DNA from 2 places in the Mesorhizobium sp. M0854 genome. Region 2 is predicted to be linked to the other one. Evidence: predicted binding sites of a transcription regulator. Region 2 holds the regulator's gene; the other holds the start of a gene.
What was found. The regulator HrcA, encoded in region 2, represses chaperone genes, less so after heat shock. The targets are predictions, from matches to a motif close to GTTAGCACTCNCNNNNNGNGAGTGCTAAC.

Region 1: the regulator HrcA is predicted to act here: its motif matches at 3,583-3,611, upstream of groES (co-chaperone GroES).

Annotation. Positions count from the first base shown of each region.
Region 1 is NZ_JAMYOL010000003.1:315,717-321,126, reverse strand. Features, by position in the region: gene NKH99_RS07345 (HlyD family secretion protein) at 27-1,205, opposite strand; gene NKH99_RS07340 (MarR family winged helix-turn-helix transcriptional regulator) at 1,202-1,681, opposite strand; gene NKH99_RS07335 (FAD-binding oxidoreductase) at 1,817-2,479, shown strand; gene NKH99_RS07330 (bifunctional helix-turn-helix transcriptional regulator/GNAT family N-acetyltransferase) at 2,520-3,455, opposite strand; gene groES (co-chaperone GroES) at 3,673-3,969, shown strand; gene groL (chaperonin GroEL) at 4,032-5,410, shown strand, end outside.
Region 2 is NZ_JAMYOL010000004.1:55,133-60,542, reverse strand. Features, by position in the region: gene NKH99_RS08755 (VOC family protein) at 1-250, opposite strand, end outside; gene rph (ribonuclease PH) at 284-1,000, opposite strand; gene hrcA (heat-inducible transcriptional repressor HrcA) at 1,146-2,258, shown strand; gene NKH99_RS08740 (hypothetical protein) at 2,295-2,492, shown strand; gene NKH99_RS08735 (PQQ-dependent sugar dehydrogenase) at 2,593-3,948, shown strand; gene NKH99_RS08730 (LysE family translocator) at 4,036-4,653, shown strand; gene cysK (cysteine synthase A) at 4,819-5,410, shown strand, end outside.

The DNA.
Region 1 (5,410 bases), on a different contig from region 2:
GCTACCAGGCCTCTTTACCTGGCCTCTTACCTGGCCTCGCCTGCCGTGGCGCGGCGGAAAATGCTCGGCAGCCCGCGGGAAACGCCGGTGTCCACCGTGACGGTCGCGCTCATGCCGGTGCGCAGCGCCGCCTTGGCGTCGGCATCGGTCAATTCCAGGCGGACCGGAATGCGCTGCGTGACCTTGACCCAGTTGCCGGTAGCGTTCTGCGCGGGCAGCAGCGAGAACTCGGCGCCGGTGCCGGCGCCGATCGCCTTGACGGTGGCTTCGAACGTCTTGCCCGGATAAGTATCGACCATGATCTCGGCCTTCTGGCCGGGTTTCATGTTGGTGAGCTGGGTTTCCTTGAAATTGGCGTCGACCCAGGTGTCGCCGGTCTCGACCAGCGAAAACAGCGGCGTGCCCGAACCGACATACTGGCCGACCTTGAACGAAGCGGCCTGGCTGATGATGCCGTCGGCTGGTGCCTTGACCGTGGTCTGGACCAGATCGTAGGCCGCCTTGTCGCGTGCGGCGAGCGCCGCCATTACCGTTGGATGCTTGTCGGTCTCGATGTCGGGATTGCCGCCAAGTGCCGCCTTGGCGCTGACGATCCCTTGCTGGGCCACGGCCAGCTGCTGCTTCGCCTTGTCGAGGTCGTTCTTGGCTTCGTCCAGAGACGACTTGGCGTTGATGCCCTTGCGGGCAAGGTCGGCGGCGCGGTCATATTGCGACTGCGCGTACTGGACCTGGCTTTCGTCGGACTTCTCCTGCGCCAGCGCCTGGCTGTAGGCCGCACGCAGCTGCTCGACATTGAGCCGTGCGCCGGCCACCGCCGCGTCGGCCTGGGCCAATGCGATCCGGTAGGGCTCGGGATCGATAGCGAACAACACGTCGCCCTGGTTGACAGACTGGTTGTCGAAAATGTCGACCTGAACGATGCGGCCCGCCGTATCGGCGGCTATCGACACCTTGGCCTGCTGCAGATTGGCGTTCTCGGTCTCCTGATAGCGGCCGCCGGTCACCCAGACATAGCTGCCGCCGGCGATCAACGCAGCGGGCAGCACAAACATCAAAAGGAAGCGGCCGGCACGGCGCTTCTGCTTCGGCGCCACCGGCGCCGGAGCTATCTGCGGAGCGACCGTTACCGGAGCTGCCGCCGGCTTCGCGGGAGCTTCCAGCTCCAGCTTGGCCGCATTCTCATCTAGTTTGGCTACCGCGTTCATGCTGCTGCGCCTTCCGTATTCTTCACTTTTTCCGAGGGCGGCGCCTCACCATCTGCAAGATTCTGCACCATTGTCTCCAGCGCCCTGACCAGGACGCGGCGATCTTCCGGCGAAACGCCAACGAGCGATTCCTCATAGACCTCGCCGGCAAGGCTCTTGACGTGGGTGTAGGCCGCGTTTGCCTTGGCGGTCGGGAAAATCATGCGCACTCGCCTGTCGGTTGCGTCGGGACGACGCTCTATCCAGCCGCCCTCCTCCATGCGATCGACAAGACGCGAGACGCTGATCGGCTCGATTTCGAGAAGCTCGGCAAGCCGCGCCTGCGCGACACCCGCCTCCTTGGCGACGCGGACCAGAAGCCGCCACTGCGCCGAAGAAAGGCCGAAACCACTGGCGCGCGCTTCGAAGCGCTTGCGCATCAGGCGCTGCACGTCGTGGATCAAAAAGCCCAATCTGTCGATGCCGTCGGAAACCATGAGCGACATATATAATAAGCGTGCTTATAATTCAAGGAGCCGGATTGTGCCAGAAGCCGGCGAGTGTGCATGGCAGTCGGTGCAGGGCGATCGTGGTTAGCAATTTATTACGCCGGGCGCTTGTGACGCGAAGCGATGCGGTTCTCGAGCGGCGCCCCGGATGAGCTGAGCCTGGATGCAGCACTTGTGACGGCGCCCTCGGGCGAACGCTTCTTCAGCATATCGGCGTGCTACATCGGCCCCCTCGACGAAGGCCAGCAAATCATTCAACCTCTGAGAGAGTATGGCACGCCAGTTGAGCGCCGGATTGCTCCTGTCCCCTATCTTCAAATCCAATCGGCCGGGGACAGCCTCTTTCCGCGCGGGCGGCGCTACTACTGGAAGGCGCAGTTCATGCGCGAAATCACAGATCAGGCGATCGATACCATGCTTGCGGCTTACATGACTGCACCCAGCGAATCGCTTCTGGTCCTGCAGCAGGTTGGCGGCGCCATCTCGCGAGTACCGATGGACGGAACGCCCTACGCCAATCGGGATGCGCTTTACGATTGCTTCCCGATATCGATCTGGGACTACCCGTCTGACGACGAAACGCACATCCGATGGGCGCGCGACCTGTGGGATGCAATGAGACCGTTCTCGACCGGCGGCGTCTATGCGAATAATCTCGGCGAAGAAGGCACTGATCGGGTTCTGGCGGCTTACGGCGAGAATTATCCGAGGTTGGCCGCACTAAAGAACAAGTATGATCCCACCAATTTCTTTCGCTTGAACCAAAACATTAAGCCTGCGACCTGAGCGACCGCCCCAGGCCGATGCTCGAAATTCTGCGGCGCTGCTACAGCTCCAAATTCCAGTTCTGGCCGACCAGATCCTTGCCGAAGGAATGGTGGCGCTCCTCGTTGGTCAATTTAAAGCCCGCAGCCTCATAGATGTGGCGGGCGGCGGCGAGTACGTCGTTGGTCCACAGCGTCAGTGTCCTGTAACCCGTGGCGCGGCAGAAGCCGATACATTCCTCGACCAGCCGCTTGCCGATGCCGAGGCCGCGCGCCGACGGCTCGACATAGAGCAGGCGCAACTTCGCCACCGCGTCCGACTGGCGCACGACGAAGACCGAGCCGACGACCTCCCCTTCCCGCTCGGCGATCCAGCTGCGTTCCCATTTCGGATCGAAGAATTTGACGAAGGCACCGAGGATTTCGGCGACCAGCGCTTCATAGGTTTCGTCCCAGCCATATTCCTGCGCGTAGAGCAGGCCCTGGCGATGAATGATCCAGCCGATGTCGCCGACTTGCAGAGGCCGCAGCATATAGGGAATTTTGGGCTCGGCGCTTCCGCCCAGCAAACGCTGCACCGTCTGCATGGCCTTGACCAGCCTGTCCTGTTCGGCAACCGAAAGCCGTTCGAGCAAAGCCGCGACCTGGTCGTGCGAACCCTGGTTCAGCGGCGCGAAGGCCTGCCGCCCGGCCTTGGTCAGCGCGATCGACGAGCGCCGTGCATCCGCCTCGATCGTGGCGCGCTCGACCAGGTCACGCTCCTCGAACTTCTTCAGCAGCCGGCTGAGATAACCGGCATCGAGGCCGAGATCGCGCGCAAGGTCGGTGGCGGTCAGGCCATCGCGATGCGCCAGCTCATAGAGCACCCGCGCCTCGGTCAGCGAGAAGGTGCTTTTCAGCAGCCCTTCGTCGAGCAGCCCGATCTGGCGGGTGTAGAAGCGGTTGAAGGCCCGCACCGCGTCGATCCGCTCCTTGCCTGGGTGATGATGAATGGTCATGGCATCCTCCTCCCGGCAAGATCAGCGATTTAGTTGACTTGGTCAAGTATCCGTTTGAAGCAATTGTCCTGATTATGCCCAGCGGGCGCCTTGACTCGCGCGAGTTGCCAGCCTATTTCAGCGCCACGTTAGCACTCCCCCAAGATGAGTGCTAACCACATGTCCGGCGCCGCCGGACGGAGGAACTGTTCTCACCATTCTCATCGAGGAATAAAAAATGGCAAAGTCGAAGTTCCGCCCGCTTCATGACCGCGTGGTCGTTCGTCGGGTCGAATCCGAATCCAAGACCGCGGGCGGGATCATCATCCCCGATACGGCTAAGGAAAAGCCGCAGGAAGGCGAGATCATCGCCGTCGGTTCCGGCGCCCGCGACGAAGCCGGCAAGCTCGTCCCGCTGGACGTCAAGGCCGGCGACCGCATCCTGTTCGGCAAGTGGTCGGGCACCGAAGTCAAGCTCAATGGCGAAGACCTTCTGATCATGAAGGAATCCGACATCATGGGCATCATCGGCTGAATATCGGCCTCACCCTCATTTAAATCTTCGGGCTCAATCCAAGCCCCTGCCAGGAGCTAAAAATGGCTGCCAAAGACGTAAAATTCTCCCGCGACGCTCGTGAGCGCATGCTGCGCGGCGTCAACATCCTCGCCGACGCGGTGAAGGTCACGCTCGGCCCCAAGGGCCGCAACGTCGTCATCGACAAGTCGTTCGGCGCACCGCGCATCACCAAGGACGGCGTCACCGTCGCCAAGGAAATCGAGCTTGAGGACAAGTTCGAAAACATGGGCGCGCAGATGGTCCGCGAAGTTGCTTCGAAGACCAACGACATCGCCGGCGACGGCACCACCACCGCGACCGTTCTGGCACAGTCGATCGTCCAGGAAGGCCACAAGTCGGTTGCCGCCGGCATGAACCCGATGGACCTCAAGCGCGGCATCGACCTCGCCGTCGCCGACGTCGTCGCGACGCTGATCAAGAACGCCAAGAAGATCAAGACCTCGGAAGAGGTTGCCCAGGTCGGCACCATCGCCGGCAATGGCGACGTGTCGGTCGGCTCGATGATCGCGGAAGCGATGCAGAAGGTCGGCAATGAGGGCGTCATCACCGTCGAGGAAGCAAAGACCGCCGAGACCGAGCTTGAAGTCGTTGAAGGCATGCAGTTCGACCGCGGCTATCTCTCGCCCTACTTCGTCACCAACGCCGAGAAGATGGTTGCGGATCTGGAAGACGCCTACATTCTTCTCCACGAGAAGAAGCTCTCCAATCTGCAGGCCATGCTGCCGATCCTCGAGGCCGTCGTGCAGACCTCGAAGCCGCTGGTCATCATCTCGGAAGATGTCGAAGGCGAGGCCCTGGCCACGCTGGTCGTCAACAAGCTGCGCGGTGGCCTGAAAATCGCCGCCGTCAAGGCGCCGGGCTTTGGTGATCGCCGCAAGGCCATGCTGGAAGACATCGCCATCCTCACCGGTGGCCAGGTCATTTCCGAAGACCTCGGCATCAAGCTCGAGAATGTCGGCCTGAACATGCTCGGCCGCGCCAAGAAGGTGTCGATCTCCAAGGAGAACACCACCATCGTCGACGGCGCCGGCAAGAAGGCCGAAATCCAGGGCCGCGTCGCCCAGATCAAGCAGCAGATCGAGGAGACCACCTCGGACTACGACAAGGAGAAGCTGCAGGAACGTCTCGCCAAGCTGGCGGGCGGCGTTGCCGTCATCCGCGTCGGCGGTGCGACCGAAGTGGAAGTCAAGGAAAAGAAGGACCGCGTCGATGACGCCCTCAACGCGACCCGCGCGGCCGTCGAAGAAGGCATCGTTCCCGGCGGCGGCGTCGCACTGCTGCGCGCTTCGCTGAGCATCAAGGCAACCGGCGCCAACTCCGACCAGGCCGCCGGCATCAACATCGTGCGCCGCGCGCTGCAGGCTCCGGCCCGCCAGATCGCGGCCAACGCCGGTGCGGA
Region 2 (5,410 bases):
CGGCGAAGCAAAGATGGCCCTGGCCGACCGCGCCATGCGGCGGCACGGGCAGCTTGGCGTCGGCCCGCGGCGGCACTTTGGTGGCCTCGGCATTGAAGATAAGCAGCACGCCGTCGCCGCAGCGGAAGAAGAGATGCCTGCCATCGACCTTACCGAGCAGATCGAGCCCGAGCACGCCCGAATAGAACCGTTCCGCGGCAGCAAGGTCGGTCACGTAGAGTGCTGATTCCAGGATTGCGGAAGGAGTCACAGGATCGCCAATCTCATCAATATTGGACCGCAGCTAAGCCACCGCCATTTGCTGCAAGCTGACCAGGCGCTGAATGCCTTTCTTGGCGAGCCCCATCAGCGCCGCGAACTGCTCTTCCGAGAACGGCTCGCCCTCGGCCGTGCCTTGGATCTCGACGATGCCGCCCTTGCCGGTCATGACGAAATTGGCGTCGGTGCCGGCCGAGGAATCCTCGATGTAGTCGAGGTCGATGACCGGCTGGCCATCATGGATTCCGCAGGAGATTGCCGCAACGTGATCCTTCAGCACCTTGCTCAGGCTCGCCATCTGGCGGGCTTCCATCCAGCGCAGGCAGTCGTAGAGCGCCACCCAGCCGCCGGTGATCGAAGCGGTGCGCGTGCCGCCGTCGGCCTGGATCACGTCGCAGTCGACGGTGATCTGCTGCTCGCCGAGCGCCTGCAGATTGACCACGGCGCGCAGGGAGCGGCCGATCAGCCGCTGGATTTCCAGCGTGCGGCCGCCTTGTTTGCCGGACGAAGCCTCGCGGCGCATGCGCTCGCCGGTCGAACGCGGCAGCATGCCGTATTCCGCCGTCACCCAGCCCTTGCCGGAGTTGCGCATCCAGCCCGGCACCTTTTCCTCCAGGCTGGCCGTACACAGCACATGCGTGTCGCCGAACTTCACCAGGCACGAGCCTTCCGCATGCTTGGAGACGCCGCGCTCGAAGGAGATGGGGCGCATTTCGTCGAATTGGCGTTTGGAAGGGCGCATTCAGGCTTCTTTCTTTCTTCGGAATCTTGGCCGGGGAATCTTGGCCGGCTTGTAGCCGCACGGGGCGTGACGCGCAAAGGAAAATGGACCGGTTGCGCCGACACCGCGGAAGTCTATATCTTCGGGGCGGAGGTTTTGGCTCGAAATGACAAAGGCAGTCGATCCCGGTTTGCAGTCGCACGTGCTCCCGTCGCACGCGCTGCAATCGCCCGCGCTTCAATCGCTCGACATGCGTTCGCGCGACATCTTCCGGCGCATCGTCGATTCCTATTTGAGGGATGGCGAGCCGGTCGGTTCGCGCAGCCTGTCGCGCATCCTGCCGTCGTCGCTGTCGCCGGCCACCATCCGCAACGTGATGAGCGACCTTGAGCATCTCGGCCTGATCTATGCGCCGCACATTTCGGCTGGCCGGCTGCCGACCCAGGCAGGCCTGCGCTTCTTCGTCGATGCTTTCATGGAACTTGGTGACCTCTCCGACGAGGAGCGCCGCACCATCGAGGCCCAGGTGCGCGCCTCCGGCTCGGGCGCAACTCTGGAGCATATGCTGACCGAGGCCAGCCAGATGCTGTCCGGCATGTCGCGCGGCGCCGGCCTCGTGCTCGCCGCCAAGAATGAGGCGGCGCTTAAGCACATCGAATTCATCCAGCTCGAGCCGACCAAGGCGCTGGCCGTGCTGGTCTCGCAGAACGGCGACGTCGAAAATCGCGTCATCGATCTGCCCGCCGGCATCACCATCTCGCAATTGCACGAAGCCTCTAACTTCCTCAACGCCCATATCCGCGGTCGCACCCTGGCCGAGGCGCGGGTCGAGATCGCCCGCATCAAGGAAGAGACCAGGGCGGCCCTCGACACGCTGTCGCAGGATCTGGTCGAGAAGGGCCTGGCGGTCTGGGCAGGCGCTGAAAGCGGCGTGCCTGGGCGGCTTATCGTGCGCGGTCGCGCCAATCTCCTGGAAAACGTCACTGCCCAGGCCGACATAGAATTGCTGCGGCATCTGTTTGAGGATCTGGAGACGCAGGATGGGCTGATCCAGCTTCTCGACCTCGCCGAGGCAGGCCCAGGCGTGCGCATATTCATCGGTTCGGAAAACAAGCTGTTTTCGCTGTCTGGCTCCTCGCTGGTGGTGGCACCCTATCGCGACAAGGACGCGCGTGTCGTCGGTGCGCTCGGCGTCATCGGGCCGACGCGGCTGAATTATGCGCGCATAGTACCGATGGTCGACTATACGGCGCAGCTGATTTCGCGCATGCTGAGCTAGGAGCCGCCGCGGGCCTGCCGCAAGGAGGAGAAAAGAATGGCGCTGGAATCGTTCAAGGCCCAGATCAGTCTGCTGCTCGAAGAAATGATCAACCAGCCAGAGGATCAGCACGAGGTACAAGAGCAGTTGCGCGAGAAGCTGCAAGAGATGCGGGCGATGGGTTTACCGCTGCCGGCCGATCTGGTCGCGCTGGAAAAGCGCCTCGACGACGACTTTTACGCCTCTGGCAACTGAACGGGTTCGGCTTCAAATCCTCGTGTGCTGGGCGGCCGCTTGGAACGATCAATGCCTGATGCCGTTTGCCTCTGTTCGAGGCGAATCCCGGAGGACGTTGATGATCCGACCTGGCGGCTTTGCGGCCTTGGCCGCTGCCCTCCTTGTTGCGACACCGGCAGCCGCCCAGCAGGCGGACCAGAATGTGCTCAACGGCGAAGCCGCGTTTGGCGATTGGCACGCCGACAGGCCTGGCGTCCGACGCCTGATTGGGCCGCGAGACATGCCGGCAGCCGACCCCGCCCAATCCGCTTCGAACGGCGCCGGCGTGGCGGAACGGCCCGAAAGCGCCAAGCCAGAATTGCCGTCGGGCTTTTCGGCTGAAATGATCGCATCCGGCATCGTCAATCCACGTGTCGTGCGCGTCGCTCCGAATGGCGACCTGTTTGTTGCCAACAGCCATGCCGACCAAATACGCGTCTATCGTCTCGCCGAGGGCAGCGCCAGGCCCATCGAGAAAGCGATCTTCGCCAAGGGGCTCAATTATCCCTACGGCATCGCCTTCTATCCGCCAGGAGACAAACCGCAATGGGTTTATGTCGCGAACAGCGACAGCATCGTCCGCTTCCCCTATCGCGATGGCGACCTGAAGACATCCGGTAAACCAGAAACCATTGTCGCCCAAATCCCGTCGGGTGGTCACACGACCCGCGACATCGCCTTCTCGCAGGACGGCAAAACGCTTTATTTGTCGGTTGGCTCCGCCTCGAATGTAGCCGAGGATATAGGCAAGGAGCCGGATAGCGGCCTCGACGCCTGGGCCAAATCAAAGCCGCTCGGGGCGGCCTGGGGCTCCGAGGACGGCCGTGCCGATGTGCTCGCCTTTGACCCGGATGGGAAAAATCCCCGAACTGTCGCCACTGGCCTGCGCAACTGTACGGGCATGACCGTGCAGCCCGCCACCGGCGCATTGTGGTGCGTCGTCAATGAGCGCGACGAACTCGGCGACAATGTGCCGTTCGAATTTGCAACGGCGGTCAAGGACGGCGGATTCTATGGTTGGCCTTGGTACTACATCGGCAATAACGAGGATCCGCGCCATCAGGGCGAGCGGCCAGACCTCGCCGGCAAGGCCACTGTCCCCGATGTATTGATGCAGGCGCATTCGGCGCCGATGAATATAGCCTTCTACGACGGCAAGAACTTCCCGGCGGATTATCAGGGTGACGCCTTCGTCGCCATGCATGGTTCGTGGAACCGTGGCGCCAGGACCGGTTACAAGGTGGTGAGGCTCAAATTCAGGGATGGCAAGCCGACAGGCGAATATGAGGACTTCATGACCGGCTTCGTCATCTCGAACGACGCCGTCTGGGGCCGCCCGGTCGGTGTCGCGATGGCCAAGGATGGCTCCCTGATCGTCACAGAGGACGGTAACGGCACCATCTGGCGCGTTACCTACGAAGACGGCCGCTCCTGAACGGCGGTGTCGCCTGCTGCGCTGGCGCAATCGAATCCGGCCCGAGGGAATTCACCCAACTTCAACATTGTGCGACAAGCGCCAATCATGACACTCACCGGGTTCCTCGCCTATAGTGCTGCCCTCGGCATCGCCGCGGCCATCCCCGGCCCAGGCGTCACCGCGCTTGTTGCGCGTGCTCTGGGTTCCGGCTTCCACTCGTCGCTGGCCATGTCGTTCGGGCTGATGCTCGGCGACCTGACCTATCTCACTGCCGTGGTGCTCGGCCTGGCTTTCGTCGCACAGACTTTCGGCATGGTCTTCCTGGCCATCAAATGGCTGGGCGTCGCCTACCTCGCCTTTCTTGGCTGGCGTTTCTGGACGAGCGGCATCACGCCCGAAACGGTGGAGGCGAAGAAAGGCAAGGGCGGCTTGGCATCCAGCTTTGTAGCCGGCCTTGCCGTCACGCTCGGCAATCCGAAGACGATGATCTTCTATCTTGCCATCACCCCGACCATCGTCGATCTGAAGACGATCACGCTGGCCGATTACGGTATCCTCGTCGCGCTCACCATCGTCGTCCTGCTCGTCGTGCTGGTGCCCTATCTGGCGCTGGCGGCCAAGGCGCGCTGGTTCCTGAAGTCGCCGCGGGCGCTGAGGGCACTCAACCGCACCGCCGCCGGCTTTATGGTCGGCGCGGCGGCGGCAATTGCCGCCCGTCAATAGATCTCTTTCGCCAATCCGCCCAAGGATTGCCACGCCTTGCAAAGGCGGGGGTACTCAGCACGAACTTCACTCGGATATTTTTCGATCGACAGCCTATCTTGCGCGGTGGATGGCTCTATCCTATGCCCGCGCGACTCTTGCCGCTTTACCTCTGGGAGGAAATCAATGAACAAGCCCGCCACCCCCACACACGTGCCCGGCCGCGGCCGCATCTACAATTCGATCACCGAGACGATCGGCGACACGCCGCTGGTGCGGCTTGATAAATTCGCCAGGGAGAAGGGTGTCGTCGCCAATCTGCTGGCCAAGCTCGAATTCTTCAACCCGATCGCCTCGGTCAAGGACCGCATCGGCGTGTCGATGATCGAGGCATTGGAGGCTTCGGGCAGGATTACGCCCGGCAAGACCACCCTCATCGAGCCGACCTCGGGCAATACCGGCATCGCACTCGCCTTTGCCGCCGCTGCCAAGGGCTACAAGCTGATCCTGACCATGCCGGAAACCATGTCCGTCGAACGCCGCAAGATGCTGGCTCTGCTCGGTGCCGAACTGGTGCTGACCGAAGGCCCGAAAGGCATGAAGGGCGCCATCGCCAAGGCGGACGAGCTGGCGGCAACGCTGCCCGACGCTGTCATTCCGCAGCAATTCGAAAACCCGGCCAATCCGGAAATCCATCGCCGCACCACGGCCGAGGAAATCTGGAACGACACCCATGGCGAAGTCGATATCTTCGTTGCCGGCATCGGGACCGGCGGCA